Regions from separate parts of the Clostridium sp. LIBA-8841 genome, predicted to be linked through region 2. Evidence: riboswitches for the same ligand, from Rfam matches in the RefSeq annotation. Region 2 holds a riboswitch; each other region holds the start of a gene.

Region 1 (11,104 bases), 1.7 Mb from region 2:
ATTCCTTTAACTTTAATATTACCTAAAATTGCAGGTTTAGGATTAATAGGAGTTTGGTTAGCTGGTCCAGTATCAGACTTCTTATCAACAATAATAACTGGAATGTTTATAGTTAAAGAATTCAAAAGAGAAGATGTTATAGAAGACGCCGAAGAAGCGATTTAAAAAAAGCTGAGTTTAGATTTTCTAAACTCAGCTTTTTTATTTATATAATACCTTCATCTTTTAATAAATCTTCCAGTTTTCTTACTTTTTCTGTTAGAGTAACGAATTTTTGTTTTATATCATCCTTTGATAAATCAGTTGAATCTAGTTGGATTTCTAGCTCTTCAACAGTTTTTAAAACTTCATCTATATCTTGTTGAGCTAATTCTAAATTTTTTTCGTTCATATAAAAATTCTCCTTTGAAGTAAATTCGTTCTTTGTAGTTTTATGGTAACACTACTATTCTAACTATGCAAGGCATATATTATACAGAAATTACTTATGATTCAGGAGGAGAGATGATTAATTATATATGGTTTGCAATTATAGCCTTAGGATTGATTTTTAGCATAATGACAGGCCAGGGAGAGTTGATTACAAAAGGCTTAACAGAATCTTCAGATGGTGCTGTAAAGTTTATAATTTCATTAGTTGGTATCATGTGTTTTTGGTGTGGTGTTATGAAAATAGCAGAAAAAAGTGGATTAACATCTAAGGTGGCAAAGTTACTAAATCCTATACTAAGAAAACTGTTTAAGGAAAGTTCTCATAGTGATGAAGCTATGGGTGCTATAGTTATGAATTTAACAGCCAATATGTTTGGATTATCCAATGCAGCAACTCCACTTGGTATAAAGGCAATGACAGAATTAAACAAGATTAATAAAGAAACTGATGGCAAGGCATCAAATGATATGGCATTATTTTTAGTTATAAATGCAGCCTGTATTCAATTAGTACCTTCTACGGTTATTTCTATAAGAGCGGCGGCAGGATCAAGTGAGCCTGCAAGTATAATAATTCCAGCAATAATATGTACTTTTACTGCCTGCTGTGTAGGTATTATATGCTGTAAAATACTACAACGATATTTTTAGGAGGGATAGTTTTGTTTACGAGTAACATAATTCCAATAATATTTCTTTTAATAATAGTATATGGAATGTTTAAAGGAAGAAAAGTTTATGAGTGGTTTTTAGAAGGTGCGAAAGAAGGATTAATGGTTTGTTTTAAGATTTTTCCGGCTTTATTAGCTATGATGATCGCTATAAGAATATTTAAGGATGCTAATTTACTTAATTTATTAAATAATCTTATGGAGCCGATTGTTTCGTTAATCGGATTACCTAAAGAAGTTGTTCCTTTAGTGTTAATTAAACCCTTATCAGGAAGTGGAGCTTTAGGAGTATATACCGAATTAATAAATACATTGGGACCAGATACAAGAGCTGGATTAATTTCCTCTGTAATAATGGGAGGAACTGAAACTATATTCTATACTATAACAGTTTATTTTGGAGCTGTTGGAATAAAAAAAATAAGACATACTTATTGGGCCGCTTTAATGGCTGATATAACAGCTATAATAATGGCTGTATTAATTGTAAGTATGTTTTTTGGATTTTAGTTGAATAAAATAATTAAAATTTAGCAACATAATATTAGAATATAAAAAAACAAAAGATAATTTAATTTAAATATGAAAATACTACAGAAATAATCCAAAATATTACAGAAATCGTTTAACTAAAATTTAAATGTTTAAAGTTGATAAAAAAATCACAAAATAGTTAAAAAAATAACGAATTTTTGTCGATAAAATGTAAGAAATGTAAAAAAAAGTCTGGATTTTAGATTTGAAAGGTGATATTATAATCTCGTAAGGTTGGAAAAAAACTTTACAAGGAAGTATGAAAAGCTTACAAATGAAAAAAAATACAAAATTGAATGAAAAAATATCACTAAATGGAATATTATTAAAGTTAAAAACTTAACTAAAACGCTTTTAATTAATTTTTACATATATTATGAAAAACAGAAACTAATCTATAATGAGGTGGGTATCATGAAAGTAACAAATGTAGATGAATTAATGCTTAGATTAGAGAAAGTAAGAGCAGCTCAAAAAGAGTTCGCAAAATTCTCTCAAGAGCAAGTAGACGAAATCTTTAGACAAGCAGCTGTAGCAGCTAACAATGAAAGAATAAGATTAGCTAAAATGGCAGTTGAAGAATCAGGAATGGGAATCGTTGAAGATAAGGTTATAAAAAACCATTTCGCAGCAGAATACATATATAACAAATATAAAGATGATAAAACTTGTGGAGTTATATCAAAAGATGAATCATTTGGTATCACTAAAGTGGCTGAGCCAATAGGGGTTGTAGCGGCAATCGTTCCTACTACAAACCCAACATCAACAGCAATATTCAAATCTTTAATATCATTAAAGACTAGAAACGCTGTATTTTTCTCACCACATCCAAGATCTAAAAATTCAACAATAGCAGCAGCTAAGGTTGTTTTAGACGCAGCAGTTAAAGCTGGAGCTCCAAAAGACATAATCGGATGGATAGATGAACCATCAGTTGAGATGTCACAAATATTAATGTCAGAAGCTGACATCATATTAGCTACTGGTGGTCCAGGAATGGTTAAGGCAGCTTACTCATCAGGAAAACCAGCTATCGGAGTTGGAGCAGGTAATACACCAGCAATCATCGATGAAACAGCTCACTTAAAAATGGCTGTAAACTCAATCTTATTATCAAAAACTTTCGATAACGGAGTTATCTGTGCATCAGAGCAAACAGTATTAGTTGTTGATAAAGTTTATGATGAAGTAAGAAAAGAGTTCGCTGATAGAGGAGCTTATTTCTTAAAAGATAAAGAAATAGATAAAGTAAGAAAAACAATTTTAATAAATGGTAACTTAAATGCTAATATAGTTGGTCAATCAGCATGGAAAATAGCTGACATGGCTGGTGTTAAAGTTCCAAAAGATACTAAAGTTTTAATAGGTGAAGTTGAATCAGTTGAATTAGAAGAGGCATTCTCACATGAAAAATTATCACCAGTATTAGGAATGTACAGAGTTGCTAACTTTGAAGAAGCTTTAGTTAAAGCTGAAAGATTAGTTGAACTTGGTGGATTTGGTCATACTTCAGTTTTATACACTGATCAAATGAAATCAAAAGATAGAATTGAAAAATTCGGTGCAACTATGAAAACTGGTAGAACAATAATCAACATGCCATCAACTCAAGGAGCCATCGGAGATATATATAACTTTAAGCTAGCACCATCATTAACTTTAGGTTGCGGATCATGGGGTGGAAACTCAGTTTCAGAAAACGTTGGTCCTAAACACTTATTAAACATTAAGAGTGTAGCTGAAAGGAGAGAAAATATGCTTTGGTTCAGAGTTCCAGAAAAAGTTTACTTTAAATATGGTGCTTTAGGAGTTGCTCTTAAAGACTTAAAAGATTTAAAGAAAAAGAAAGCATTTATCGTAACAGACAACGTACTAGCTAGCCTAGGATATGTTGATAAAATAACAAATGTTTTAGAAGAAATAGGTATAGATTTCAGAGTATTCTCAGAAGTTACTCCAGACCCAACTTTAGCTTGTGCTAGAAAAGGTGCTGAAGCAATGAAGAGCTACCAACCAGATGTAATCATATCTCTTGGTGGAGGATCACCAATGGATGCTGCTAAGATCATGTGGGTATTATATGAGCATCCAGAAGTTGCTTTCGAAGATTTAGCAATGAGATTCATGGATATTAGAAAGAGAGTTTACCCATTCCCAACTATGGGTGAAAAAGCTACTATGGTAGCTATCCCAACATCAGCTGGTACTGGTTCAGAAGTAACTCCATTCGCAGTTATAACTGACGAGGAAGCAGGAGTAAAATATCCATTAGCTGACTACGAATTAACTCCAGATATGGCTATAATAGATGCTGAGCTTATGATGAACATGCCAAAAGGCTTAACAGCTGCATCAGGTATCGACGCATTAACTCATGCTTTAGAAGCTTACGTTTCAGTTTTAGCATCAGAATACACTAACGGATTAGCTTTAGAAGCTATAAGATTAATATTCAAATACTTACCTCAAGCATACAATGAGGGAACTACAAACATAAAAGCAAGAGAAAAAATGGCTCATGCTTCAACAATGGCTGGTATGGCATTCGCTAACGCATTCTTAGGAGTATGTCACTCAATGGCACACAAATTAGGATCAGAACACCATATAGCTCACGGAGTTGCTAACGGAATCTTAATAGACCAAGTAATAAGATTCAACGCTGTTGACAACCCAAGAAAACAAGCTGCATTCCCACAATACAAATATCCAAATGCTAAATGGAGATATGCAGTAATAGCTGACTACTTAGGATTAGGTGGAAAGAACGAAGAAGAAAAAGTTAATAACTTAATCAAAGCTATAGATGAACTTAAGAAGAAAGTTGGAATCCCTGCAACAATAGCTGATTGCGGAGTTTCAAAAGAAGCATTCTACGCTACATTAGAAAAAATGAGCGAAGATGCATTCGACGATCAATGTACAGGTGCTAACCCAAGATACCCATTAATCAGTGAAATTAAGCAAATGTACATCAATGCTTTCGAAGGTAAAAAAGATAGAGTTTAATAGCTTTGAAGTAAGATAATAATAAGTACTCACTAGTTGATCTAGTGAGTATTTTTTTATTTGTTTAAGTAAAAAATAAGAAACTGTATAATTTATTGTAAGATTTTAAATCTTATATATGATAAAATTTAATAAATAGGAATTGGAGGGATTAAAATGAAAAACTTAGTCTTTACTAGAAATAGAGAGAATTTATTGAAAAAACTAGATGACAATTCAATATTAGTTTTATTTGCAGGAGAAGCAAAAAGAAAAACAGCAGATGAATATTTCCCATTTACTCCTAACAGAAACTTTTACTACTTAACAGGAGTAGATGAAGAGAAGCATATATTAATGATTAAAAAAATAGACGGAATATTTGAAGAGATTCTTTATATATTAAAGCCTAATTTAGAGCAAGAGAGATGGACTGGAAAGACTATAAGAGACTATGAGGCTAAGGAAATCTCAGGTATAGAAAATGTAAAATTCTTAGAAGATTTTGAAAATGATTTAAATATGATTTTTACTAATGGAATTGCAGAAACTTTTTATTTAGATTTAGAAAGAGCTTCATTTGATGAAGAAATAAGTAAAAGTCAAAGATTTGCAAAGAATATTAGAGAAAAATATCCTCAAGTAATAATAAAGGATGCTTATAGTGATATAGCTGCTTTAAGACAAATTAAATGTAAAGAGGAAGTAGAAGAAATAAAAAAAGCTGCAGATATAACAGCAAAAGGTGTAGAACTTTTAATGAAAGAATGTAAACCCGGAATGAAAGAATATGAGGTAGAAGCATATTTTGATTTCTATTTAAAACAACATGGAGTTAAGGACTATGCTTTTAAAACAATAGCAGCTGCTGGAGTAAATGCGGCTACTTTACACTATGTAGATAATAATAGTGAGATAAAAGATGGAGATTTAATTCTATTTGATTTAGGTGCTCAAGTAAATTATTATAATGGAGATATTTCTAGAACATTCCCTGCTAATGGTAAGTTTACAAAGAGACAAAAAGAAGTTTATGAAGAAGTTTTAAAAGTGAACGAAGAAATAATAAATTCTATTAGACCTGGAATAGGATTTTTTGAAATAAACAATAAGGCAAATGATCTTTTAGCAGAGGCTTGTGTTAGATTAGGTCTTATAGAAGATAAAAAAGATTATAGAAAATATTATTTCCATTCAATAGGTCATAGTTTAGGACTTGACACACATGATGTTGGTAAGAGAAATATAATACTTGAAGAAGGTATGGTTTATACTGTAGAGCCAGGTCTATACATAGAAGAAGAAGGTATAGGCATAAGAATAGAAGATGATGTTCTGGTAACTAAAGATGGCTGTGAAGTTCTAACAAAAGATTGTATTAAATCTGTAGAAGATATAGAAAATTTTATGAGTAATAGATAATTTAGAATTAATATTACTTTAAGAATAATAAGCTTTAATTTTGAAGAAATTAAGAGTAGAATTAAATAAAACTTTTATAGAGAAAACTATGGTTTAGGAGATGATTTCATGATTAATGAGTTAAAAAAAGTTATGTTAGCTGGAGTTGGAACAGCTGCTACTGCTTATGAAAAAGCAGATTGTTTTATAGCAGATATGGTTTCAAAAGGAAAGATGACTGTTGAAGATGGAAAAGTTTTATCTGAAGAGTTAAAAAGAAATTTCCAAGAAAAAACTACAGAAGCGACTAACGAAATAACATGTAAATTAGAAAAAATGAAGCCTTTCACAAAAGATAACTTTAAAGCTATGTTTGATGAAGCTAATAAAGGTACTTTAGAAGAAATAAATAAATTGAGAGAAAGAGTAGCCGTGCTAGAAGCTAAAATGAAAGATGAAGAAATTTAGGCTATAAAATAAAAGAATAAAACTCTATAAAGTATTTAGAGGATTAGGAGTAAAGACGTTTATAGCTATAGCAAAATAGCTTAAATGAAAATACTGAATTCTCTTAATATACTTTATAGAGTTTTTTAATATTATTAATAAATAAAGATAATTTTAATGTTTTAGATATGGGAGGTGAGTTCATGAGTAAACGACAGGGTGTACAAAGGCTAAGAGAAATTGTGAGAGTTTTTACTTACTATGGTTTTGACTTTTTAGTTTCTAAAAAATTGCCTAATAGCAAAAAGGTTGAGCCTAGACCGCAAGCCTTTAGAGAAGCGCTTGAGGAGTTAGGCGCAACTTTTGTTAAGATTGGACAAATATTAAGTACAAGACCAGATTTGCTTCCTAAGGCTTACATTGAGGAATTAGAAAAGCTTCAAGACAATAATGAAATAACAGATTTCAGTAAGGTTAAAGAAATGTTTTACGAGTCCTTTGGGACTGATATAAATACATATTTTTCAGAATTTAGTGAAACTCCATTAGCTTCAGCTTCAATTGCTCAGGTTCATAAAGCTAAGTTAATAAATGGGAAAGATGTAGTTGTTAAAGTTCAACACTATAAAATTGATGAAAAAATGAAGTTAGATTTAAGCATACTAAGAAGATTAAGTAGATTTACATCTTCTCATGTATCAAATACATTAATTAATCCTTTTGAGGCTTTTAAGGAGATTGAATATGATACATTAAATGAACTTAATTTTGTGAAAGAGGCTAAGAATACAGAAAAGTTTCATGAATTAAATAAGAACGTAGCTTGCGTAGGAGTTCCAATAGTCATAGATAGACTTACTTCAAAGAAAATTTTGACTATGGAATACATAGAAGGATATAAAATAACTGATTTTGATGTTTTAAAGAGTGAGGGATATCAATGTAAAGATATTGCTAATAAGCTTGCAAATTCTTTTTTCAAGCAGGTTTTTGAAGATGGATTTTTCCATGGAGATCCTCATCCAGGAAATCTACTTATTAAAGACGAAAAGATATATTTTATAGATTTTGGATTAGTCGGAGAATTGGATACAAATCTAAAAAATTGGCTTAATAAAGCTATGACAGCTGTGGCTTTAGAAGATATTGATACTTTAGTTGATTTTGTAAATGCTATAGGAATAAAAAAAGGACCAGTTGAATATTCAATTTTATATGAAGATTTAAATAATATGGTTTTAAAATATATAAATGCTTCTTTGAAAAGTATAAAAATATCAGATTTATTCAAAGAAGTATTCGAAATATCTAGAAGAAATAATATCCAGTTTCCGAAAGAAATGACCACTCTTGTGAGATCAACTGTCATATTAGAAGGAGTTGTTAGTAATATTGATCCTGATTTAGAAATTATGGAGTGTATTTTTCCTTATGTAAAGGAAAAAAATAAAAAAGAAATATTAGAAAGTTTAAATAAAGATAAAATCATCATAGGAGCTTATAAATTAGCCACAAAAAGTTTAGAGGTTCCAACTAAATTTTCAGAACTTGTAGATAGTTTAACTAAAGGAAGAGCTAAATTACAAATCGAAATGAAAGGCTTAGATAAGCCTCTTACAGATTTAAATAGAATGGTGAATAGAATAGCATTCGCTCTTATTGTAGGATGCATGATAATAGGCTCATCATTAATAGTTAATGCTAAAACAGGACCAACTTTTCAGGGTGTCCCTATTTTAGGGTTAATAGGATTTGTAGTAGCAGGAATATTAGGTTTATGGTTATTGATTTCTATAATAAAATCGGGATTTTTTTAACAAATAGTTAATAAACTTCTTAAATGCTTGAAAAAAATATATTTATATTGTATAAATGTATACAATATAATAATTATAAAAGTGAATAATTTTAAAAGAGGTAGAGGCGCGAGAAATCAAGAGTACTAATATGGAGTTAAGCAGCGTAGAAGTATTAGAAAAGGGATTATCGCCGAAGTTTTTAGCTAAAGCTTTAATGCTAAATGCTGGGGTTATATAAAATATATATAACACTGTCACAAAAAAATTGTGAAGCGCTATCATCTTAGGGTAATACATTTAGTAATGGTTAATTTGTTTATAAAATAAATTTCGTAATTATTAAGACCTTAGGTTGATTAAGCCTAAGGTTTTTTATATTTAGGGATAAATAGCAATTAAAAAGAATGCCTCTTTAAATTAATTCATTAAGTATTTAAGGGGGATTTAAAAATGAGAAACAGAACAAGATTTCAAGTGTTTTTAGCAGTTTTTGTTATGACAATGCTATGTTCAACTTTAGTTTTCGCTACAGAAGATGTTGCAGCTGTAAATTCAACAAAATTTGGATTATGGACAGTATTGCCACCTTTAGTTTCAATTGTTCTAGCTTTCATAACTAAGAATGTTATAGTTTCTTTATTTATAGGAACAATGACGGGATGTATAATGCTTCAATTGAATGGATTTAATATACTTACAGCTCTGACACAAGGATTTATTGATTTTACTTATAGAGCTTTAAATTCTTTAGCAGATCCTTGGAATGCAGGTATAATTCTTCAGGTTTTAGTCATTGGTGGAGTAATTCATTTAGTAGCTAAAATGGGTGGAGCAAAGGCCATAGCTGAGGCTTTAGCAAGAAAAGCTAAGACTGTTAAAAGTGCACAGCTTACAACTTGGCTTTTAGGATTAGCGGTTTTCTTTGATGACTATGCTAACTCATTAATAGTAGGACCAATAATGAGACCAGTTACTGATAAGTTAGGAGTTTCAAGAGAAAAATTAGCTTTCATTATAGATGCTACAGCTGCTCCAATTGCAGGGTTAGCTATAATATCAACTTGGATAGGGTTAGAGGTTGGATTAATCGGTGATGCTTTAAAAAGTGTTGGAATACAAGCAGATGGTTTTGGAGTATTCTTAGAAACAATACCATATAGATTTTATAATATATTAATTTTAGCTTTTGTTGTAATATCAGCAATAACTCTAAGAGAGTTTGGACCAATGCTTAAGGCTGAGAGAAGAGCTAGAAGAGGAGAAGTTTTATCAACAACAGAAACTTCATCAGATAGTGAAGATTTAGAACCTATAAAAGGAATCAAGTTAAGCATTTGGAATGCTATAATACCGATTGGTGTTTTAATAGGTTCATCTTTAGTAGGATTTTATTATAGTGGATGGGTCACTGTAATGGGTGGAGAAGATTTAGCAATAATAGAACTTATGAATAACGCACCTTTAAGTTTTGCTGGAATACAAGCAGCATTCTCAAATGCTGATGCTTCGGTAGTCTTATTCCAATCAGCATTGTTAGCAACTATAGTTGCACTTGCATTAGGTGTGTGCAGAAAGATATTTACTATTTCAGAAGGTATAGGAATATGGGTTGAAGGAATGAAGGGACTTCTAATAACAGGAGTAATTCTTATATTAGCTTGGTCATTAAGCTCTGTAATTAAGGAGTTAGGAACAGCATCTTATTTAGTTGGAGTTTTATCAGATACGATACCAGCATTCTTATTACCTGCTATAATATTTATTTTAGGTTCAGTAATAGCCTTTGCAACAGGTACAGCTTATGGAACCATGGGAATACTAATGCCATTAGCAATTCCACTAGCTTTTGCTATAAATCCAGAATGGCAGTTTGTAATAGTTAGTACATCAGCTGTATTAACAGGAGCAATTTTTGGAGATCATTGTTCACCTATATCGGATACAACAATCCTTTCTTCAACAGGAGCGGGTTGTGACCATATAGAACACGTTAGAACACAAATATGGTATTCAATCTTTGTTGGAATAATAACTGTAGTATTTGGATATATACCAGCTGGTCTAGGATTAAGCTTCTGGATAGTCTTACCTATAGCTTTAACAGCTTTATTCGTATTAACAATGATATTTGGTAAGAAGGTAGAACAAACTACTAGTAATAATTAAATATAAAAAAAGAGAAGGCTATAACCTTCTCTTTTTTATATTGCAGCATATTTTTAATTGGTATCCTCTTCTGTTGTCTTTGAATAAGGATATACAAGTCTATTAACTAATATACCAATTATAACTCCAATAAATGTATCTAGAATTCTATTAAAAGCATAATTATATGAGCCAACTCCCTTTAAGCTGGTCATTATAGCAAATACAACGATACAAGCACTATTTACTGCACCTTTACAATTAAATAAGATACATAGATAGATAGCTATAGTAGTACCTATTGCTGTTAAAAGTGCATAAATAATAAAATGTTGTAAGTCTAATAGATTAAATATTGCTGTGAGAGTTAGTCCCACAACAGCACCTATAGAAGTTCCAAGCATTCTGTTTTTTCCCATTTTATAAGAGTTCTCAACAGTATCTTGCATACACATCATAGCTGCTATACAAGCAAAGAAGGCACTAGAACGTCCTAGTAGCTCAAATACTATGATGCATAGAAATACCGAGAGAGATGTTTTAAGATTTCTGGCCCCTATAGTTTGCAGGTTAAAGTTAAACAAATATTTCACCCCTAAATCATATTAACTTTTTTTCTTGTTTTCTAACTTTCTGACATCATCCTTTATTTCTGTCTCAAGTCTATTAATTTTTTCTTCTATG
Region 2 (11,104 bases):
CTGTGAAAAGAACTGCTATTATTGTACCAACACCAACAACACCAGCTAATAAGTAACCAACTACTAAGAAACTTAAATCTAAGCCGATACGTATCCAACGGTATTGGAAATTAGTTTTATCTCTTATTATAAGAGGAACTAAATCGTTTGGTGCAACTCCTAATTCAGTACTAACTAAGAATGAGAATCCTATAGCTATTATTATACAGCTTAAAGCTACAATCACACATTTTACAGGTAAGTTAAAACTACTAAGTGAAGTATCTAATCCAGCCTTTTGTAATAATCCCATAATAAAATCTATAGTAGGTCCTATTACTAATACAAGTACAAAAGTTCCAACTTTAAGTTGTTTTCTGTCAATAACGAAAATTCCAATAACTAAAGTAATAAGTATTATCATATTAGCTGTTCCAGTTGAAATACTTAAAGCTTTTGAAAGCCCTTGAGTAAATACAGTGAAAGGATCTGATCCTGCACCACTTAATAAAAATATTACAACGCCTAATTGTATGATTGCCATTCCTAATAAGAAAAATATAAGTTTAGGAATAAATTTTTCTTTTTTCATTTTTTAATACACTCCTTAATTTTTGAGTTTTGTGAATCGTATTATTGAATGTGAATTTAATATTTAACGTGTATTTAAAAACTTAAAAGAATACCAAACAAAATGATTATACAAGTTGTTCATCAATATGTCAAATATATTTAATAAACACATAAATTCTTTCACAATTTAATGATAAAATGGATAATAAAACTATATTATTTGTATAGATAAGAAAAATTGAAATGTAGGTAATTTTATCTTATAATTATTACGTTAGATATAGAGAGGTGACAAATATGAATGATAATAAGACTAAAGAACATATTGCTAGAATAGCAAAAGCTTCAACATATTTCATTTTTAAGAATGGTCCTGTAAATAAAATTCATAAGGAAAATAAAATTTCTGATGAAGAACTTAAAGAGATGCAAGAGTATATGCAAAATCACTTAGCATATCTTTATGAGGTTTTACTTGAAGAAGGTAATCTTAAAAAATATGAACTTATAATGAATACTATGAATCAATTCTATGTAAATGATGATACTGAAGTAGTATTAGCTGATGAGGGATTTGATGCTTTATATGAGCAATTATTCCCCAAAAGCAATAATATAATTATTAAATAAAAAAATGACTATGAGAATTTCTCATAGTCATTTTTTAATTACAACTAACCTCTGGAAGAAACTCTTCTTTAGCCTCTTCAATTTTAAGATTAGATTTTTTATTTCTTCTTAGGATAGACTCTACTATTATTGCTATAGCTCCATCACCTGTTACATTTGTTGCTGTACCAAAACTATCCTGTGCAGCATGTAATGCTATCATTAATGATTTTTCCACATTACCAAAGCCAAGCATACTTTCAAGTAAACCTAGAGAAGCCATAACACCACCACCAGGTACTCCTGGTGCTGCTACCATAGTTACTCCTAACATAACTATGAAAGGTAACATAAGTGATAATGTTGGAACTTGTCCTTTCATATACATTACAGCCATAGAAGCAAGTACTAAAGTTATAGTATCACCAGCCAAGTTTATTGTAGCTCCTAAAGGTATAACAAAGTCTGCAACATCTTCATCGACTTTATTTTCTATAGTACAGTTTAAAGTAACTGGAATTGTAGCTGCTGATGATTGAGTACCTAAAGCTGTCATATATGCAGGAATCATATTTTTTAACAGTTTAAATGGATTTTGTTTCTTTATAGTTCCAGCTAAAACATATTGAACTAATAAATAAGCTCCTTGTATTGAGAAAAGAACTACGTAAACAAGTCCAAAAGATTTTAAAGTAGTAAATATTTCACCATTATAGCTTAACTTAGCAAATATTGAAAGAATATATACTGGAACTAATGGTATTAAAAGATTTTTTATTGTTAATGAAACAACATGATTAAACTCTTCAGATACTTTTAATAAGTAACTATTTTTTATTCTTGATATTCCTATACCTAATAAGAATGCAAAAACCAAAGCAGACATAACACTAAACATTGGAGGTATGTCTATTGCGAAGTATGGTTCAACATTTACAGAGCTAGTACTTAAAGAAGCACTTACTATAAATTTAGGAAGTAATGAACGTCCTATAAAGAATGTTATTATACCTATTAAAAATGTTGATGCATATGCTATTAAAGTTGTTACTAAAAGTCCTTTTCCTGATTTGCTTCCTAAAGATGCGATTCCAGGTACTATAAATCCAACTATTATAAGTGGTATTAAAAAACTAAGTAAGTTTCCGAATAATCCATTGAAGGTCATTAATGCCCTAACGGGTATATCAAAATTTATGTAGGAACAACCTAGCCCAATCAGTATTCCTAAAATGATTGCAAAAAATATTCTCTTTATTAAAGATAAATTTTTCATAATAGCCCCCTTCTTGTATTTTTATTAAATACATCTGTTCTTTGTATGAGTACATATTACTATAATTAATATTTAAAGTCAAGGTAATTATTAATTATAGTAATAAAATATATTCTTTTTATAAATGTAATTTATTGATTGGGTTTCATTAACAATAAAAAAAGATTGACAATTTGTAAATTAAACTGCATAATTATTAATATAAAGTGAATAACTGAGATAGAGGCGCGATGATTAATAGTATCTTTGCAGAGGTAAGCACTATGAAGCAAAGAGAAAGGATGAATCGCCGAAACCAGTAGAAGAGGCTTTAATTCTATTAGGTTGGGGTTGCATATAATATATGTAACACTGTCACAATTAGTTTTGTGGTGTGCTATCATGAAAGAAGAGTATTGTTTAATAAGACTTTACAAACCCTTAAGCATGAAACCACGCTTAAGGGTTTCTTTTGTTAGCGGAACTTAGTTATCACTTATGGGTTAATTATTAAAACCATAAGGAGGACTAAAAAATGAGTCAGGAACAAAATACTAATCTAAAAAGGGGATTAAAATCAAGACATCTTAGTATGATTGCAATGGGTGGAGCCATAGGTACAGGTATTTTCTTAGCAATGGGAGATACTTTGCATCAAGCAGGTGTTGGAGGAGCTTTTGTAGCTTACGGAGTAATAGGAATAATGGTTTATTTCTTATGTACAAGCTTAGGAGAAATGGCAACATATATGCCAGAGACAGGTTCCTTTGGAACTTATGCAACAAAATTCGTAGATCCAGCCTTTGGATTTGCTTTAGGATGGAACTATTGGTATAACTGGGCTATAACAATAGCAGCAGAGATGGTTGCAGGTTCTTTATTAATGAAATTCTGGTTTCCAAATGTTCCAGCTATGGTATGGAGTGCGTTATTTTTAGTAATTATATTAGGTCTTAATTTATTATCTGCTAAAGCTTACGGAGAATCAGAATTTTGGTTTGCAGCAGTAAAAGTTGCTACTGTTATTATTTTCTTAATTATAGGAGTTCTTATGATATTTGGAATAATAGGAGGAGAAAAAGTAGGCTTTAAAAATTTCTATGCTAATGGTGGTCCATTTATTGGAGGAGCAAAATCTATATTCATGATTTTCTTAATAGCTGGCTTCTCATTTCAAGGAACTGAGTTAGTAGGGGTTGCCGCTGGAGAAAGTGAAGATCCTGAAAAAAATGTACCAAAGGCAGTTAACACAATCTTCTGGAGAATTTTATTATTTTATTTAGGAACAATCTTAGTAATTGGAGCTTTAGTACCTAATGCTCAAGCAGGAGTAGAAACAAGTGCTTTCACAGTAGTTTTTGAAAAAATAGGGCTAGCTGGTGCGGCATCTGTTATGAATGCAATAATACTTACATCAGTTTTATCAGCTGGTAACTCAGGAATGTATGCATCTAGTAGAATGCTTTATGCTATGGCTAAAAGTGGAATGGCACCTAAGATATTTCAAAAAACAAATTCTAGAGGAGTGCCAGTTAATGCAATAATATTAACAACAATAATTGCTAGTTTATGTTTCTTAACAGGTATTTATGCTGAGAATACTGTATATGTATGGCTTGTAGCAGCATCTGGTTTATCTGGATTTATAGCATGGCTTGGTATTGCAATATGTCACTATAGATTTAGAAGAGCTTATGTAGCACAAAGGAAAGATATGAGTAAATTAGTTTATAAAGCTAAATTATTTCCACTTGGACCTATAATTGCTTTAATATTATGTGGAATAATCGTTTTAGGACAAGGATATGCTTATTTAGATGTTAGAAATGGAATAGACTGGGGTGGGTTAATTTCATCATATATAGGAATTCCTTTATTCCTAGGTTTATTTTTCTACTATAAATTTAAACATCATACTAAATTAATAAAATTAGAAGATGTTGATTTAAGTAGAGATAATTTTAATTACCATGAATTAGAAGATGTTGATTTACCTTTAGAAGAATTTAAAGATGTTTATTAATTAAAGGGAATTTTAAATAGTATACAATTTCAAAAAGAGTCTATTACAAATAGGCTCTTTTTTATTAGGTTTTATTTAAAGGTGGAGTAGAGAAGTGTATAATTTTAAAAAAGAGACAGTATTTTAATTAAATAAAATACTGCCTCTTTTATTTTCTTACTAATAAATTTGTTTAATTACATAGCTTTGATCAGTTAAAGCCTTTTTAATTTCAGCAATATGAGAATGACCATTAGTTTCTAAGGTTATTTCTATAACCATATTTTTAAGCGCATCTGTTGCCTTAAAATTATTGTGTTCAAGTTTTACTATATTAGCATTTACGTCTGTAAGTATTTTTGAAATTCTAAAAATTTGTCCTGGCTTATGAGGAACTTCTAAGCTAAATCCAAAAAGTCTACCTTTAGAAACTAAAGCGCTATTTATTAATGAGGTTATGGTAACCATATCTATGTTACCACCACTTATTATTGATACTATATTTTTATCTTTAAAATTCAATTTAGAAGAGGCAGCTAAAGAAACAGCTCCTGAAGCTTCAGCTAAAAGTTTGTGCTTTTCACTTAAGGTAAAGAAAGCTTCAACTATTTCATGGTCTGAAACTGTTATTATATCATCTACATATTCTTTTATGAAATTAAAGGTTAAATCACCAGGTTTTTTTACAGCAATACCATCTGCAATTGTATCTACAGATTTTAAATTGATTATTTCTCCTGATTTAAAACTTTGTTCCATAGCATTAGCACCTTCAGCTTGAACTCCTATTATTTTTACATTAGGATTTAATTCCTTAGCAGCTAAAGAGACTCCACTTATAAGACCACCTCCACCAATTGGACAAAGAATAACATCTACATCTTTTAAATCTTCGAAAATTTCTAAAGCTACAGTACCTTGACCATATATTACATCGATGTCATTAAATGGATGTATAAATAAAGTACCTTCTTCTTCTTCTATTCTTTTAGCTTCGTTAAAAGCATCATCATATACATATCCTGATAAAACAACATTTCCACCTAAATCTTTTGTAGATTGAATTTTTAATAGAGGAGTTGTTTTAGGCATTACTATTGTTGATTTAACACTTGCTTGAGAAGCGGCAAAAGCTACACCTTGAGCATGATTCCCAGCAGAAGAACATACAACGCCTCTTGCTTTTTCTTTCTCTGATAAGGATCTTATCTTATTTAATGCGCCTCTAATTTTATAAGCACCTGTTAATTGTAAGTTTTCACATTTCATATACACTTGATTCTCAGATTTCCTTGAGAATACCTCACTATATATTAAAGGTGTTTTTATAACTATATCTTCTATATTCTTTTTTGCTTTAATAATTTTTTCTAAATACAAAATAATCACCTCTCATTTATGTAAACCTTTTATATATTAATTATAACAAACAAAAATAATTTTTTACAGAGAATATTTTTTGAAAATACATGCAAAATAATAGTAAAGGAAGGTGATAATTTATGTCAGATTCTATAGTTAAAGTAAAAAAGAATAGTAGTGGAGAAATTACAGATTACGTTTTAAGTAACGGAAAAACTGTTTCTAAAGCTGAAGGTGTAAGACTTGCAGAAGAGGGAATGATTGATGGTGTTATAATTTCTCATTCTAAAAAAGGTGAAGCTTATTTAAGAAGTATCCCTGATGGAAAAGAAAGTAATAACCTAGACGAATTATCATAATTACATCTTTATAGTATAAGAAAACAAAAGGATGATAACAAGAATATAGTTAACTTCCTTTTGTTTTCTTATTAATATCTAAAAACGATATTAGAATAGTGAGAAATTTGAATATATATTTGTAATGTAAGAAATATTACGTTTTTTTAATCTCGTCATGTATATTATTTTGGAAATTGGTCATAATTAAAATATATCAATCGATATTGGTCATAATTAAAATATATCAATCGATATTGTTATTGTATTACATGTATATGTATTACTTAATGTATTACGATTTGATAATATATAATCGTTCTTTGATTTGAAGAATTGAATTAAGAATTAAAACCACAAACTATGGTTCAAACACAACTAAAAATTTATTTTAAAGTTGTTTTTAAAATACAAATATGAATTTCTTAAAATACCCCTAATTTATAACTTCGCTAAATATACATTTAGCGAAGTTATTGCGTTTTTTAAGTAAATATGCTACAATATAGTCATATCAAGGCTTTGAAAGGATTTTAGACTATGAATAATAAACAAAATCAATTCGAAAATTTTCAATACTCACAGGAAATCAAAGAATTACTCAATATAAATTTAAGTAATGATGATTTAACTAATCTAGATCATATATATAACTATTACGATTCTCAAAATATTCAACGTGACTACGAAGATTTAATTGAAGATATTTATATTTTAATCTTTAAAAGAAATCTAAGTAATACAGAATTGGCAGATATATATAAGATTAATCAAAGAATAATAAAAAGATGGATAAAAGAACTTGGGATGGACAAGCTCTTAGAGGTAGAAAAGGACATCAATTCTGTTGAAAAATCAAATTTTAAAAATGAATTAAACGATGAATCATACAAAAATAAAAATCTTAAATTTGATTTTTTAGAGAAATCGAGATATCCAAAACGAGTTATGGAGTTCCTAAATTACCTAGAAAATGTAAAAGGTAAATCTTTGAATACAATAAAAGGATACTCTGTTGATTTAGGATTATTTTTTAAATTTTTAAAAGTATATAAAGGTTTAGAAAATAATATTGAATTAGAAAAAATCGAAGAAGTTGAAATTTCTGAGTTAAGTGATAATTTTATAAAAGACATAACCTTATCTGATATATATGCATTTTTGGCTTTTTTAGAAAAGGTAAGAAATAATAGCGCTTATGCAAGAGCAAGAAAGGTTGCTACATTAAAGTCTTTCTTTAAGTTTTTAAATTCAAAAATAAAAATAATAGATGAAAATCCAACTGTAGAACTAGAATCACCTAAAATAAATAAAAGACACCCAGTTTATTTGACTTTAGATCAAAGTATAACTGTATTGAATTCGATGGATCAAACAAATAAAAACTATCATAGAGATTACTGCATACTTACTTTATTTTTGAACTGCGGAATGAGATTATCTGAGCTTTGTAACATACAAATAGAAAAAATAAAAGGAGATACCTTAACTATCATAGGTAAAGGTAACAAAGAAAGAACTGTATATTTAAATGAGGCTTCGATTTCTGCTATAGATAGTTATTTAAAAAACAGAAATGATTCAAAAGCTACGGAAGAAGCTAAAAAATATCTATTTTTATCTAGTAAATATAGACCTATAAATAAAAGAAGTGTTGAAATGTTAGTTAAAAAACATATAGAAAATGCAGGGTTTAAAGATCAAAAATATACCCCTCATAAACTTAGACACACAGCTGCTACGCTAATGTATAAGTATGGAAATGTAGATATAAGAAGCTTGCAGAATATCTTAGGGCACGAAAATATTTCTACCACTCAAATTTATACCCATGTAGATGATGAAACTCTAAGAAAAGCTGTTAACACTAACCCTTTAGCTAATATTAAATAGTTTAATTTGGTTAGATTTTATATCTAAAAATCTGAAATTATAAAGAAAATACGGGTATAGAACATATGTTCTATATCCGTATTTTTAGCACTTTTATCTATAAAACTACTCTTTTATTTTTAGTTTTCTAACGCCTGGGAATATTTCTTCTGTCATTTCTTCCATTGTTAAATCATCATTTAAATCTATGTCTTCAAGATATTCTATATGATCAAAAGCATCTTCGTATTCATCTTGCTTCGCTAAATACTCTTCCCAAGTTTCTGTTGTAAGTTCTTCTTCAACATTATCATCTATTTCTTCTTGCTCTTCTTCAGAAAGTTTCTTAAGAGCTTCTTCTATTTTTTTATTTTCCTCAACTTCTTTTGCTATATCAGCTATTTTTATAGCTTTTGTATCTACTCCTTGCATCTCTAAACAATCACCGCAATTGTCGCAAATTTTTCCGTTATATACATCACAATAATCATCGTTGTTAAATTCTTTTTTATCCATAAAGTCACCTCTTATTTTCAAAATCCATCTTTCCATTATAACAAATAAGTTAATTTTTATCAAATAAGACTCTTTTTATCCTTAAAAGTATATCTACTCTCTTTCTTTTTTATAGAAAATAGAAGTTAAATTTTCTCTTTTAAAAATCCTTTTATAATTTTATAGATATGAGAACATAAGTTTGCTATGTTGCTATTCATATGGTATAATATTACCAAAGAATCGTGAGGTGCAATTACTATGATAGTTAAGGAAAGTTCAGATAAACAAACTCAAATATATAATTTTTTAGTTGAATTTACAAAGTCAAAGGGGTATCCACCTTCAGTTAGGGAGATATGTCAAGCTGTTAGCTTGAAATCAACTTCAACTGTTCATGGACATTTAAAAAGATTGGAAAAAAAAGGATTAATATATAGGGATCCAACTAAACCGAGAGCTTTAGAAATAGTGGAATTATCTACTGAAGAAAAAGAGCTTATAGACATTCCTATTATAGGAAAAGTTACTGCTGGTATGCCTATTTTAGCTACAGAAAATATAGAAGATATGTTTCAAATTCCTATAAACTACGTTAAGCATAATAATGAATTATTTATTTTAAAAGTTACTGGAGACAGTATGATAGAATGTGGAATATTAGATGGTGATTTGGCAATAATAGAGCAAAAAAACATAGCTTCAAATGGTGATATAGTTGTGGCTTTAATAGAAAATGAAGCAACCATAAAAAGATTCTTTAAAGAAAATGGATTTATAAGGCTTCAACCAGAAAACAAAAATTATGAACCTATAATAGTTCCAGACTGTTCTGTTTTAGGTAAATTAGTAGGAATATATAGAGCGTATTAATAAAAAAAGAAAGCATCATTTGGTGCTTTCTTTTTTTATTTTAGGAGTTTAATTTGTTTTCTAAAACTTCTTTTTCGTGTTTTAAAGTTCTTATATCTAATTCTAAGCTCTTCTTTTCTAAATCTAACTTATTATCAAATGCCTCTCTAAGCTTCTTAGACTCTTTTTCCAACATTTTAGAGTATTTATCCTCTAATAGCTCTAATTCTTTCTTGTGGTCCTTTCTCATGGCTTCTATAAGCTTTCTATAAGATTCCATCTCTTCCTTATAAGAATTTTCTTTTTCTACATAGAAATCTATTCTTTCTTTAAAAGAGTTTTTTTCTAATTCTAAAGCTTTTATATGAGATTTTTGTTCTTTTATAGAATCTCTTTCCTCTTCTAACCTTCTTTTTAACTCTTCATTTTCCTCTTTTAAAGATTCTAAAGGTTTTAGAGATGCTATTTCTTCCTTGTTTTTTTCTATTAAATCATAGTTTCTAGATACTAATTGAGATAAAGTACTCTTATCCTTTTCTAATGCTTTAATAGTTTCTTTAAGTTCTTCAACTTCCTTTGTTTTAGCTCTAAGTTCTTCTTTTAAAGTCTTATCTCTTTCTATAAACTCTTCTTCTCTTTTTTGTAGTCTCTCTATGGTTACATCTTTTATGGAAAGTTTCTTTACAAACTCCTCTTCTGCTCTTTTCCCTGCATCCTCACTCATTTGAAGAGATGTTAAGAATAATTGATTTATCTTATTTAAATAATCTTGGAAAGATTCTATTTCTAATTTTCTTTCTATTAATGTTGATTTAGAATTCTCTAATTCGTATAAAGATATTAAAGCATCTAGACATTGTCCTTGGTTACCAAATTCATCAGATGCTATTTTTTTAAATTTATCGAAAGTTTCTTCAGTGACTCTGAAGCTTTTTACCTTTAATTCTTTGTTTCTACTCTCTTCCAAAACTATGTCCACCTTTCTCCTTGTAATACGTAATGTAATTGTATATTTGTAATACGTAATAATAACGCTGTATTAATTATACAATATTAAAGTAATTTATTCCATAAAAAAACACCTTAAGTTATAAAAACTTAAAGTGTTTAGAGTTAAAATCTTATTTAAAAATGTTGTTTAAAGCTATTAAGACACCGATTTTAGCGTGATCAAAAGTTAATCCACCTTGTAAATAAGCTATATAAGGCTCTCTTATAGGTGCATCTGCTGAAAGCTCTATAGAAGAACCTTGAATAAAGGCACCAGCTGCCATAATAACTTCATCTGCATATCCTGGCATAGCCCATGGTTCACATTCAACGAAAGAATCTATTGGTGATGCATATTGAACACCCTTACAGAATTTTATAAGCTTTTCTTTATCATTGAATTTTATAGCTTGAATTATATCACTTCTCTTATCTGTATATTTAGGAAGCACCTCAAAACCTGCAAGTTCCATTATTCTAGAACAGAATATAGCACCCTTTAAAGCTTCTATAGCAACATGAGGAGCTAAGAATAATCCTTGATAGAAGTCTTTCATTACTCCAAAAGTACATCCACACTCTGCTCCTATACCTGGTACAGTTAGTCTATAAGATGCTTGCTCTACATATTTTTCTTTTCCTACTATGTATCCACCAGTTGGAGCTATTCCTCCACCTATGTTTTTAATTAATGATCCTGCAATTAAATCAGCACCAACATCTGTAGGTTCTATTATATCTATGAACTCTCCATAACAGTTATCAACAAATACTATT
Region 3 (11,104 bases), 1.1 Mb from region 2:
GATTTTAGGATCATTGTTTATATTTTTAACTTTAGCAATATTAAAGAAATTTCAATCTAGATTTATAACAAAGGCTGGAGAGAAAAGATTTGAGATAATATATGAGAAAGATTCACATGTATTAGAATTTATAGATAGAATTTTTGCTCAGAAAGGAGTTAAAATCAGTAGTATTGAGTTTATAACAAAGAATAATAGTGAAAATTTAAATTATAAAAGTGCAATATATAAAGTTTATTTACCTAATTATGTAGAAGTTGGTGAAATAATAAATAAATTAAGTATAAATGATGGAATCATAAAGATAAGTGAATATAGTGAATTATAATTGATATGTTTTGGGTATGGTTTTGAGAAAAAACTATCCTTAAATGTCTAAGTTAGCAATAATTTTAAGTTAAATTCTTGTTTTTCTACAAGTTAAGAAAAATAATCAATGAAAACTTGTCCAAGTGTATCAATGCAGTTAATTTAAAGAATTATTTAGAAAAATGAAGAAAATTTGATTTGGTTTGTTAAAATGATAATATTTATCGTAATTTAGATTTCAATATATGATAAGATAAAACACGTCGCTGAGAGACACACAAACAATTTACTTCAAAAATTAAATTTGATTAAAAAATCAAAAAGAATTAAGAAAAAGTTGTTGACAAAGTTTCTAAGTGGTGTTAAACTAAGTAAGTCGCTTGAGGGCGACGAAGAAATGGTCTTTGAAAATTAAACAGAAGATATTAACATAAACCAGCAATTCTTTTATAAGTAATATGAGTAATAGATTAAACTTTTAAATTGAGAGTTTGATCCTGGCTCAGGATGAACGCTGGCGGCGTGCTTAACACATGCAAGTCGAGCGATGAAGTTTCCTTCGGGAAACGGATTAGCGGCGGACGGGTGAGTAACACGTGGGTAACCTGCCTCATAGAGTGGAATAGCCTCCCGAAAGGGAGATTAATACCGCATAATGTTGAGAGATGGCATCATCTTTTAACCAAAGGAGCAATCCGCTATGAGATGGACCCGCGGCGCATTAGCTAGTTGGTGGGGTAACGGCCCACCAAGGCGACGATGCGTAGCCGACCTGAGAGGGTGATCGGCCACATTGGGACTGAGACACGGCCCAGACTCCTACGGGAGGCAGCAGTGGGGAATATTGCACAATGGGGGAAACCCTGATGCAGCAACGCCGCGTGAGTGATGAAGGTTTTCGGATCGTAAAGCTCTGTCTTTGGGGAAGATAATGACGGTACCCAAGGAGGAAGCCACGGCTAACTACGTGCCAGCAGCCGCGGTAATACGTAGGTGGCAAGCGTTATCCGGATTTACTGGGCGTAAAGGGAGCGTAGGCGGATGATTAAGTGGGATGTGAAATACCCGGGCTCAACTTGGGTGCTGCATTCCAAACTGGTTATCTAGAGTGCAGGAGAGGAGAGTGGAATTCCTAGTGTAGCGGTGAAATGCGTAGAGATTAGGAAGAACACCAGTGGCGAAGGCGACTCTCTGGACTGTAACTGACGCTGAGGCTCGAAAGCGTGGGGAGCAAACAGGATTAGATACCCTGGTAGTCCACGCCGTAAACGATGAATACTAGGTGTGGGGGTTTCAACACCTCCGTGCCGCCGCTAACGCATTAAGTATTCCGCCTGGGGAGTACGGTCGCAAGATTAAAACTCAAAGGAATTGACGGGGACCCGCACAAGTAGCGGAGCATGTGGTTTAATTCGAAGCAACGCGAAGAACCTTACCTACACTTGACATCCCTTGCATTACTCTTAATCGAGGAAATCCCTTCGGGGACAAGGAGACAGGTGGTGCATGGTTGTCGTCAGCTCGTGTCGTGAGATGTTGGGTTAAGTCCCGCAACGAGCGCAACCCTTGTCGTTAGTTACTACCATTAAGTTGAGGACTCTAGCGAGACTGCCTGGGTTAACCAGGAGGAAGGTGGGGATGACGTCAAATCATCATGCCCCTTATGTGTAGGGCTACACACGTGCTACAATGGCTGGTACAGAGAGACGCAATACCGCGAGGTGGAGCCAAACTTTAAAACCAGTCTCAGTTCGGATTGTAGGCTGAAACTCGCCTACATGAAGCTGGAGTTACTAGTAATCGCGAATCAGAATGTCGCGGTGAATACGTTCCCGGGTCTTGTACACACCGCCCGTCACACCATGAGAGTTGGCAATACCCGAAGTCCGTGAGCTAACGCGTAAGCGAGGCAGCGGCCGAAGGTAGGGTCAGCGATTGGGGTGAAGTCGTAACAAGGTAGCCGTAGGAGAACCTGCGGCTGGATCACCTCCTTTCTAAGGAATACATCTTAGGACAACTAAGATGATATAGAATTCTGGATAATATCTCTGTTTAATTTTGAGAGACTATCTCTCAAAATTGTTCTTTGAAAATTGCACATAATTTAATTTATAGAAAACAACAAGCCAAATTGGCAAACCAATTTCTATTCTTTGTAAAATGAGAACTATAACTAATATAGGTCAAGCTACAAAGGGCGTATGGTGAATGCCTTGGCATCAGGAGCCGATGAAGGACGTGATAAGCTGCGATAAGCTTCGGGTAGGCGCACATAGCCTGAGATCCGAAGATCTCCGAATGAGGAAACTCACATGGGAAACCCCATGTATCGTTAAGTGAATACATAGCTTAATGAAGGTAACCCAGGGAACTGAAACATCTAAGTACCTGGAGGAAGAGAAAGAAAAATCGATTTTCTTAGTAGCGGCGAGCGAAAGGGAAAGAGCCCAAACCGGAAACTTGTTTCCGGGGTTGTGGACATAACATAAAAGTGGAGGCTATTGTAACTGAAGAGAGCTGGAAAGCTCCACCGTAGAAGGTAATAGTCCTGTAAGTGAAACGAGAAGACCACGAGTTATGATCCAGAGTACCACGAGACACGTGAAACCTTGTGGGAAGCAGGGAGGACCACCTCCCAAGGCTAAATACTACCTGATGACCGATAGTGAAGCAGTACCGTGAGGGAAAGGTGAAAAGAACCCCGGGAGGGGAGTGAAATAGAACCTGAAACCGTATGCCTACAACCGCTCAGAGCCCCTTATGAGGGTGATGAGGTGCTTTTTGTAGAACGAGCCAACGAGTTACGGTATGTAGCAAGGTTAAGTACTTAAGGTACGGAGCCGAAGGGAAACCGAGTCTGAATAGGGCGACTAGTTGCATGCCGTAGACCCGAAACCGGGTGACCTATCCATGGCCAGGTTGAAGCGAGGGTAAAACCTCGTGGAGGACCGAACCACGTTGCTGTTGAAAAAGCATGGGATGAGCTGTGGATAGCGGAGAAATTCCAATCGAACCCGGAGATAGCTGGTTCTCTCCGAAATAGCTTTAGGGCTAGCGTCGAGTATGAGTAGTGGAGGTAGAGCACTGAATGGGCTAGGGGGCATAGCGCTTACCGAACCTTATCAAACTCCGAATGCCACATACTTTGAGCTCGGCAGTCAGACTACGAATGATAAGATCCGTGGTCAAAAGGGAAACAGCCCAGATCGTCAGCTAAGGTCCCAAAGTGTAAGTTAAGTGGGAAAGGATGTGAGATTTCTAAGACAACTAGGATGTTGGCTTAGAAGCAGCCACTCATTAAAAGAGTGCGTAATAGCTCACTAGTCGAGAGATCTTGCGCCGAAAATGTAACGGGGCTAAACTTACCACCGAAGCTACGGGCTTGAACTTAGTTCAAGCGGTAGGAGAGCGTCGTAACCGGGCTGAAGTCGTACCGTAAGGAGCGGTGGACTGGTTACGAGTGAGAATGTTGGCATCAGTAGCGAGATGTGGGTGAGAATCCCACAGGCCGAAAATCTAAGGTTTCCTCAGGAAGGTTCGTCCGCTGAGGGTTAGTCGGGACCTAAGCCGAGGCCGAAAGGCGTAGGTGATGGACAACTGGTTGATATTCCAGTACCACTACCATCGTTATTATCGATGGCGTGACGCAGGAGGATAGTGTGTGCTAGCTATTGGATGCTAGTCTAAGCATTTAGGCAGTGAAAGTAGGCAAATCCGCTTTCATAATGCTGAGGTGTGATGGGGAAGGTTCCACGGAACCGAAGTACATGATTCCACGCTGCCAAGAAAAGCGTCTAGAGAGAGAAGTAGTGCCCGTACCGCAAACCGACACAGGTAGGTGAGGAGAGAATCCTAAGGCCGGCGGAAGAATTACAGTTAAGGAACTCGGCAAATTGACCCCGTAAGTTCGCGAGAAGGGGTGCCTACGAGAGTAGGCCGCAGAGAATAGGCCCAAGCAACTGTTTAGCAAAAACACAGGTCTCTGCTAAAGCGTAAGCTGATGTATAGGGGCTGACGCCTGCCCGGTGCTGGAAGGTTAAGGGGAACACTTAGCGCAAGCGAAGGTGTGAACTTAAGCCCCAGTAAACGGCGGCCGTAACTATAACGGTCCTAAGGTAGCGAAATTCCTTGTCAGGTAAGTTCTGACCCGCACGAATGGCGTAATGACTTGGGCACTGTCTCAACTGTAAATCCGGCGAAGTTGTAGTGCGAGTGAAGATGCTCGCTACCCGCGATTGGACGGAAAGACCCCGTAGAGCTTTACTGTAGCTTAGCATTGAGTTTTGGTATTGTCTGTACAGGATAGGTGGGAGACTAGGAAACCAGGGCGTCAGCCTTGGTGGAGTCATCCTTGGGATACCACCCTGACAGTACTGAAATTCTAACTGGCGGCCATGAATCTGGTCACAGGACATTGTTAGGTGGGCAGTTTGACTGGGGCGGTCGCCTCCTAAAAAGTAACGGAGGCGCCCAAAGGTTCCCTCAGAACGGTCGGAAATCGTTCGTAGAGTGCAAAGGCAGAAGGGAGCCTGACTGCGACACCCACAAGTGGAGCAGGGACGAAAGTCGGGCTTAGTGATCCGGTGGTACCTCGTGGGAGGGCCATCGCTCAACGGATAAAAGCTACCTCGGGGATAACAGGCTGATCTCCCCCAAGAGTCCACATCGACGGGGAGGTTTGGCACCTCGATGTCGGCTCGTCGCATCCTGGGGCTGAAGTAGGTCCCAAGGGTTGGGCTGTTCGCCCATTAAAGCGGCACGCGAGCTGGGTTCAGAACGTCGTGAGACAGTTCGGTCCCTATCCGTCGCGGGCGTAGGAAATTTGAGAGGAGCTGTCCTTAGTACGAGAGGACCGGGATGGACTGACCTCTGGTGTACCAGTTGTTCTGCCAAGAGCACAGCTGGGTAGCTAAGTCGGGAATGGATAAACGCTGAAAGCATCTAAGCGTGAAGCCAACCTCAAGATGAGATTTCCCATAGCGTAAGCTAGTAAGATCCCTTGAAGAACACAAGGTTGATAGGTCGGGGGTGTAAGCATGGTAACATGTTCAGCTGACCGATACTAATAGATCGAGGGCTTGACCAAATATAGTAAATTAAATATGTGCAATTTTGAAAGAACAAAATCTTTCTAAAACATCTGGTGATGATGTTCTTTAGGGTAACACCCGTTCCCATTCCGAACACGACGGTTAAGCCTTTAGAAGCCGATGGTACTGCACGGGAGACTGTGTGGGAGAGTAGGTGGTCGCCAGGTTAGTTTGGCCCCTTGGTCAAGCGGTTAAGACACCACCCTTTCACGGTGGTAACAGGGGTTCGATTCCCCTAGGGGTCACCATTAACTCGATAAGCTTAGCTTATCGAGTTTTTTTTATGTTTATATAGAGTGTTTCTAACTTGTTAATAAAAGAGTTTTTATGTAGAATATAATAACAAGGAATATAAAAATAAATATTTTATAATAAAAATTAAAAGTCTAATAAAGATAAAGAGGTTACTATAGATGAATTATAATAGTATTATTAAAAAAGCTATTTTTTTAAGAAGACCAAATAGATTTCAAGCCTATGTAGTTTTAGATGGAGAAGAGTTATTGGTTCATGTTCCTAATACAGGAAGATGTAGAGAAATATTAAAAGAGGGATGTACTGTACTTTTAAGAAAGGGAACTACTCCAAATAGAAAAACTCCCTATGATTTAATAGCAGCATACAAGGGAGAAACTTTAATAAGTATAGATTCTCAAATTCCTAATAAAGTTGTGGAAGAAGCACTTAGAAACAATAAAATAAAGGAATTAAGAAAATTTAATAATATAAGTAGAGAGAAAACTTTTGGAAAATCTAGATTTGATTTTAAATTACAAGATGGAAATGAAAATACATATTTTTTAGAAGTAAAGGGTGTAACCTTAGAAGAAAACGGGGAAACTAGATTTCCAGATGCACCAACTGAAAGAGGAAGAAAACACATATTAGAGTTAATTGAAGTAAAAAAATTAGGTATGGGAGCAGGAATAATTTTTTTAATTCAAATAGAGAATGTTTCTAAGTTCTCTCCTAATGATGATACTGACCCAAAATTCGGAGAGGCCCTAAGATTGGCGAAGGCTAAAGGGGTAGATGTATTTGCGTATAATTGTAAAGTTACAGAAGAAGAAATAGAGTTACTTAATCCGGTTGAAATAATATTATAAATTATAGGAAATATAATTTATTTATTTTAAGTAGATAATAGTAGAATTTTTAAGATATAGATTAGAAATATAATAAAGAATATAAATTAGTATTTGAGATTATGAAAGGTGGTGAACTTTAGTTAGCTTAATTTATATATTACTATTTTAATATTAAATGATGAAAATTAATAAATTTTATATTGTAATATATTAAACTAGCCTCACTAAAGATATTAATTATGAAATTTAAATATTGTCCACTATGTGGTGAAAAATTAGAGCTTAAGGATAGCTGGGATGAGGGAATGGTACCTTATTGTAAGAGACATGGCATGATGTTTTTTGATTTGCCTAAACCATGTATTGTTGTTGCTGTAATAAAAGGTGATGAAATAATTTTATTAAAACAAAGTTATATATATAAAAACTCTAAAGTACTAATATCTGGATATGTTGGAGTAGATGAGTGTGCTGAAGAAACTGTTTATAGAGAAGTAAAAGAGGAAACAGGTATAGTAGTTAAGGATATAAAATATTTAGGAAGTGACTTTGTAGATGGCAAAGAATTACTTATGTTAACTTATTTAGCATATTATGAATCAGGTGAAATAAAAAAGTCAAATGAAGTAGAAGGAGCTGCTTGGTACAATATAGAGGATGCTCTTTGTGAGTTAAATGAAGATAGAATTGGAAAAAGAGTAGTAAAAAAACTTTTAAAAGAAATTGGATATGAAGGTACTAAAGCTTTTAGATGTGAAGGAAATGATTGTAATGTATAAAAATTTTTATTAATAATATTTTCTTAGGGTATTGCATTAATTAAAGTTTTTTAGTAACATTATAGAAAATCAATTAATATAATAAAAATATAAATGAATTAGAAATAGGACCAAAGTAGAGGTGCTGTAATTAAGAGTATTCATAAGTAGCTGACGAGCGATGAGATATGATGAAAGGAATTATGGCCGAAGGATAATTGATGGTAATTAATTTTTCTGGGTATATGTAAAATATGCATATAACTGTCACTTTAAAAAAGTGGAGTGCTACAAGGTACGCTAAGTTGCGATTAAAGCAGCAAAGGTGTTCCTTTGCTGTTTTATTTATTGGAATTAAATGCCAAAATCTCGGTAGCTTTGCATACTTTTATACTCTGCCACTAAAAACTTAATTGTGTGGAGGGAAAAGATATGAAATTATTTGGATCAATGAAAGTAGAAGGAAATGAATTGTATGTGGGAGGAATAAAAGCAAGTACTTTAAGTAAAGAGTATGGAACTCCTTTATATATAGTTGACGAAGAGTTAGTTAGAAGCAATTGTAAAAGGTTCTACAATGCTATGAAATGTGAAGAAAGAGGAAACAGAGTTACCTATGCAGGGAAGGCATTTATAAACATGTCAATGTGCAATTTAGTTAATGAGGAGAATTTATATTTAGATGTAGTTTCAGGGGGAGAACTTTATACAGCATATAAAGCTGGGTTCCCGTTAGAAAGAATATATTTCCATGGAAATAACAAATCTAATTATGAAATAGATTTAGGTGTTAGATTAGGGATAGGAAGATTTATAGTAGATAATTTGCATGAATTAGAAATTTTAAATTCAATAGCGCAAGAATATGGAAGGATTCAAAAGGTTTATTTAAGAATAACTCCAGGAGTAGAAGCTCATACTCATGAATATATAAAAACAGGACAGTTGGATTCAAAATTTGGGTTCCCTGTGATTGGAGATACTGTATATGATGTGGTTAAAAGAGCTATAGAGTTAGAGTATATAGAACTGAGTGGATTACATTGTCATATAGGATCACAAATATTTGATTTAGAACCTTTTGAGGACACAACAGAGATAATGTTAAATCTTATAAATGATATAAAAAATAAATTTGGATATGAAATAAAAGAGCTAGATTTAGGTGGTGGATTTGGTATATATTATACGGAAGGAGATCAACCTAAGGAAATAGAGGAATATTGCTCAGTTATAATAAATAAGGCTGAGGAAGTTTGTAAAAATTTAAATATGAATATTCCTATATTAAGTGTAGAACCAGGAAGAAGTATTGTAGGAAATGCAGGATTAACTCTTTATACTGTTGGAGCTATAAAAGAAATCCCTAATATAAGGAAATATGTTAGTGTAGATGGTGGAATGAGTGATAATATAAGGCCAGCATTATATAGTGCAAATTATGAGTCATTAATAGCTAATAGAGTTTATGATAATTCTAAAGAAGTAGTAACTGTAGCAGGAAAATGCTGTGAATCAGGAGATGTACTTTTAAATTCTATAGAAATGCCTAAAATGGAAACTGGAGATATATTAGCAATAATGTCCACTGGAGCTTATGGTCATTCAATGGCTAATAACTATAATAGGATACCTAAAGCGGCTGTAGTTAGTGTAAATAATGGAAACTCGAGAGTGATGTGTAAAAGAGAAACTTATGAAGATCTGCTTAGAAACGAATGTTTTTAATTTATGATATAAGTTGCATGGTAAAAACTATGCAACTTTTTTTATTTAAAATGATTTAGAATACTTCATTAAAGTATATAATAAAAGGTGAAGTAGTAAATAAATTAATAAATATGAATTTAATTAGAGTTTATATATACTTATATCAAATTTTTAGTTAAAATTGATTGAAAAATATTTAATAAAAAAAAGACATAAAAAAGACATAAAAGGATGATAAAATTATAGTAAAATATTTTTCAAACTTGAGGAAAAAACTATGAATTAAAGTTTACAAAGTTATGGTAATTTATGATATACTTATATTTGATACTTTTAAATTTTTTAAAGTAGAAAATTCTAAAATTGGTGAGAATTAATTTAAAATAAATTTTTAATATTTCTCATATTAATATTCGGAACAAGGAGTATAAAATGAAAAAATTGATAGTTGATAGAATAGAAGGACATTTTATTGTATGTGAAGATGAAAATGAAAAGATTTTAGAATTAAATAAGGATGACGTAATAGGAGAGATAAAAGAGGGGGATGTTTTAGTAAAAGGTAAGGATGGAAAGTTTCTTTCTGATAAAGCGCTTACAATGAAAAGAAAAAAAGAAATAGAAGACTTAATGAAAGGTATGTGGGAATAGGAATGGGCACTAGTAATTCAAAAAAGACATCATTCTTTTTAGATTGGATTGTACCAATCTTAGCAGCTTTACTATTAGCTTTTTTGATTCACAAATTTTTATTGTTTAAAATAAAAGTTCCTACAGGGTCAATGATGCCGACAGTAGAGATTGGAGATCAATTATTTGTTACTAGAATATACAATACTTCCAATATTAAAAGAGGAGATATAGTTGTATTCAATTCAGATGAATTTAGTGAACCGCTTCTTAAACGTGTTATAGGATTACCAGGTGATCACGTTGAAATAAAAAGTGATGGTTCAGTCTATGTAAATGGAAATAAACTTGAAGAAGATTATGTTAAATATCCAGGTGGAAAAACTGATATGTCTTTTAATGTGCCTGAAGGAAAATTTTTAATGTTAGGTGACAATAGAAATAACAGTGATGATGCTAGATATTGGAATGATCCATATGTAGATGGAAAAGACATAGAAGCAAAAGCACAGATAACAGTATATCCTTTTAATAGAATAGGATTTGTAAAATAAACGTTAGAAAAGGAGGAATGAGAGATGTTTAAAGATAAAAAAATGCTTAAATATATTCTCATATATGGTATTATAGCATTTGGTATAGTACTAACCTTTAACATGGTTAAAGATGAAATGCTATATGAAAAAGTAGATTATAGTACTTTTATGCAAATGGTAGAGAAAAAAGAAGTTAAAGCGGTGAATTTTTCAGGAAATCAAATTGAAATAACACCTTCAGATAGTAGTGAATTAAAAGGAAAAATATTATATACAACTAACCCAGCAGTTGCTGGTATTACTCAACCAGAGTTACTTAAGGACTTAAATGCATCAGGTGTAAGTTTTAATGTTACTAAACCTGAAAACTATCAATTTTTAGGATTCTTAATGTCATGGATATTCCCATTATTACTTATATTCTTTTTAGGAAGAATGATGTTCTCTAAGATGAATAATAAAATGGGTGGCGGAGTGATGTCATTTGGAAAAAATAATGCTAAGCTTTATGCTGAAAATGAAACTGGAATAACATTTAAAGATGTTGCAGGTCAAGAAGAGGCAAAAGAATCATTAGTAGAAATAGTAGACTTTTTACATGATACTAGTAAATATGTTGCTATTGGAGCTAAGCTTCCTAAAGGAGCTTTATTAGTAGGGCCTCCAGGAACAGGTAAAACTTTACTTGCTAAAGCTGTTGCAGGAGAAGCAAAAGTACCATTTTTCTCAATGTCAGGTTCTGACTTCGTAGAAATGTTTGTTGGTATGGGAGCTGCAAGAGTAAGAGATTTATTCAAGCAAGCTGAAGAAAAAGCACCATGTATAGTATTTATAGATGAGATTGATGCTATTGGTAAGAGTAGAGAAGGTTCTATTCAAGGTAATGATGAAAGAGAACAAACTCTTAATCAATTATTAACTGAAATGGATGGTTTTGATTCCTCTAAAGGAGTAGTTATATTAGCAGCTACTAATAGACCAGA

Evidence for each region. A riboswitch is a leader RNA that binds a small molecule or an ion and turns the genes downstream of it on or off. The one in region 2 is predicted to bind lysine.
Region 1: another riboswitch for lysine. It lies ahead of AC2A4K_RS16445 (Na+/H+ antiporter NhaC family protein); the one in region 2 lies ahead of AC2A4K_RS08695 (amino acid permease).
Region 3: another riboswitch for lysine. It lies ahead of lysA (diaminopimelate decarboxylase); the one in region 2 lies ahead of AC2A4K_RS08695 (amino acid permease).

Annotation. Positions count from the first base shown of each region.
Region 1 covers NZ_CM173488.1:3,676,637-3,687,740, reverse strand. The annotation lists gene AC2A4K_RS16485 (MATE family efflux transporter) at 1-165, shown strand, start outside; gene AC2A4K_RS16480 (hypothetical protein) at 206-391, opposite strand; gene AC2A4K_RS16475 (nucleoside recognition domain-containing protein) at 505-1,083, shown strand; gene AC2A4K_RS16470 (spore maturation protein) at 1,095-1,613, shown strand; gene adhE (bifunctional acetaldehyde-CoA/alcohol dehydrogenase) at 2,052-4,649, shown strand; gene AC2A4K_RS16460 (aminopeptidase P family protein) at 4,806-6,050, shown strand; gene AC2A4K_RS16455 (phasin family protein) at 6,159-6,497, shown strand; gene AC2A4K_RS16450 (ABC1 kinase family protein) at 6,680-8,293, shown strand; lysine riboswitch at 8,387-8,561, shown strand; gene AC2A4K_RS16445 (Na+/H+ antiporter NhaC family protein) at 8,726-10,441, shown strand; gene AC2A4K_RS16440 (FUSC family protein) at 10,495-11,004, opposite strand; gene AC2A4K_RS16435 (FUSC family protein) at 11,026-11,104, opposite strand, start outside.
Region 2 covers NZ_CM173488.1:1,969,585-1,980,688, reverse strand. The annotation lists gene AC2A4K_RS08710 (YczE/YyaS/YitT family protein) at 1-571, opposite strand, end outside; gene AC2A4K_RS08705 (hypothetical protein) at 850-1,182, shown strand; gene AC2A4K_RS08700 (dicarboxylate/amino acid:cation symporter) at 1,217-2,437, opposite strand; lysine riboswitch at 2,650-2,824, shown strand; gene AC2A4K_RS08695 (amino acid permease) at 2,952-4,439, shown strand; gene ilvA (threonine ammonia-lyase) at 4,599-5,798, opposite strand; gene AC2A4K_RS08685 (DUF3892 domain-containing protein) at 5,921-6,139, shown strand; gene AC2A4K_RS08680 (tyrosine recombinase XerC) at 7,067-8,011, shown strand; gene AC2A4K_RS08675 (hypothetical protein) at 8,117-8,506, opposite strand; gene lexA (transcriptional repressor LexA) at 8,747-9,358, shown strand; gene AC2A4K_RS08665 (V-type ATP synthase subunit I domain-containing protein) at 9,399-10,304, opposite strand; gene AC2A4K_RS08660 (methionine gamma-lyase family protein) at 10,459-11,104, opposite strand, start outside.
Region 3 covers NZ_CM173488.1:863,307-874,410, forward strand. The annotation lists gene AC2A4K_RS03665 (MgtC/SapB family protein) at 1-328, shown strand, start outside; rRNA gene AC2A4K_RS03670 (16S ribosomal RNA) at 789-2,303, shown strand; rRNA gene AC2A4K_RS03675 (23S ribosomal RNA) at 2,491-5,395, shown strand; rRNA gene rrf (5S ribosomal RNA) at 5,449-5,566, shown strand; tRNA gene AC2A4K_RS03685 (tRNA-Glu) at 5,573-5,647, shown strand; gene sfsA (DNA/RNA nuclease SfsA) at 5,813-6,505, shown strand; gene AC2A4K_RS03695 (NAD(+) diphosphatase) at 6,727-7,266, shown strand; lysine riboswitch at 7,375-7,544, shown strand; gene lysA (diaminopimelate decarboxylase) at 7,678-8,973, shown strand; gene AC2A4K_RS03705 (DUF3006 domain-containing protein) at 9,388-9,606, shown strand; gene lepB (signal peptidase I) at 9,609-10,139, shown strand; gene ftsH (ATP-dependent zinc metalloprotease FtsH) at 10,164-11,104, shown strand, end outside.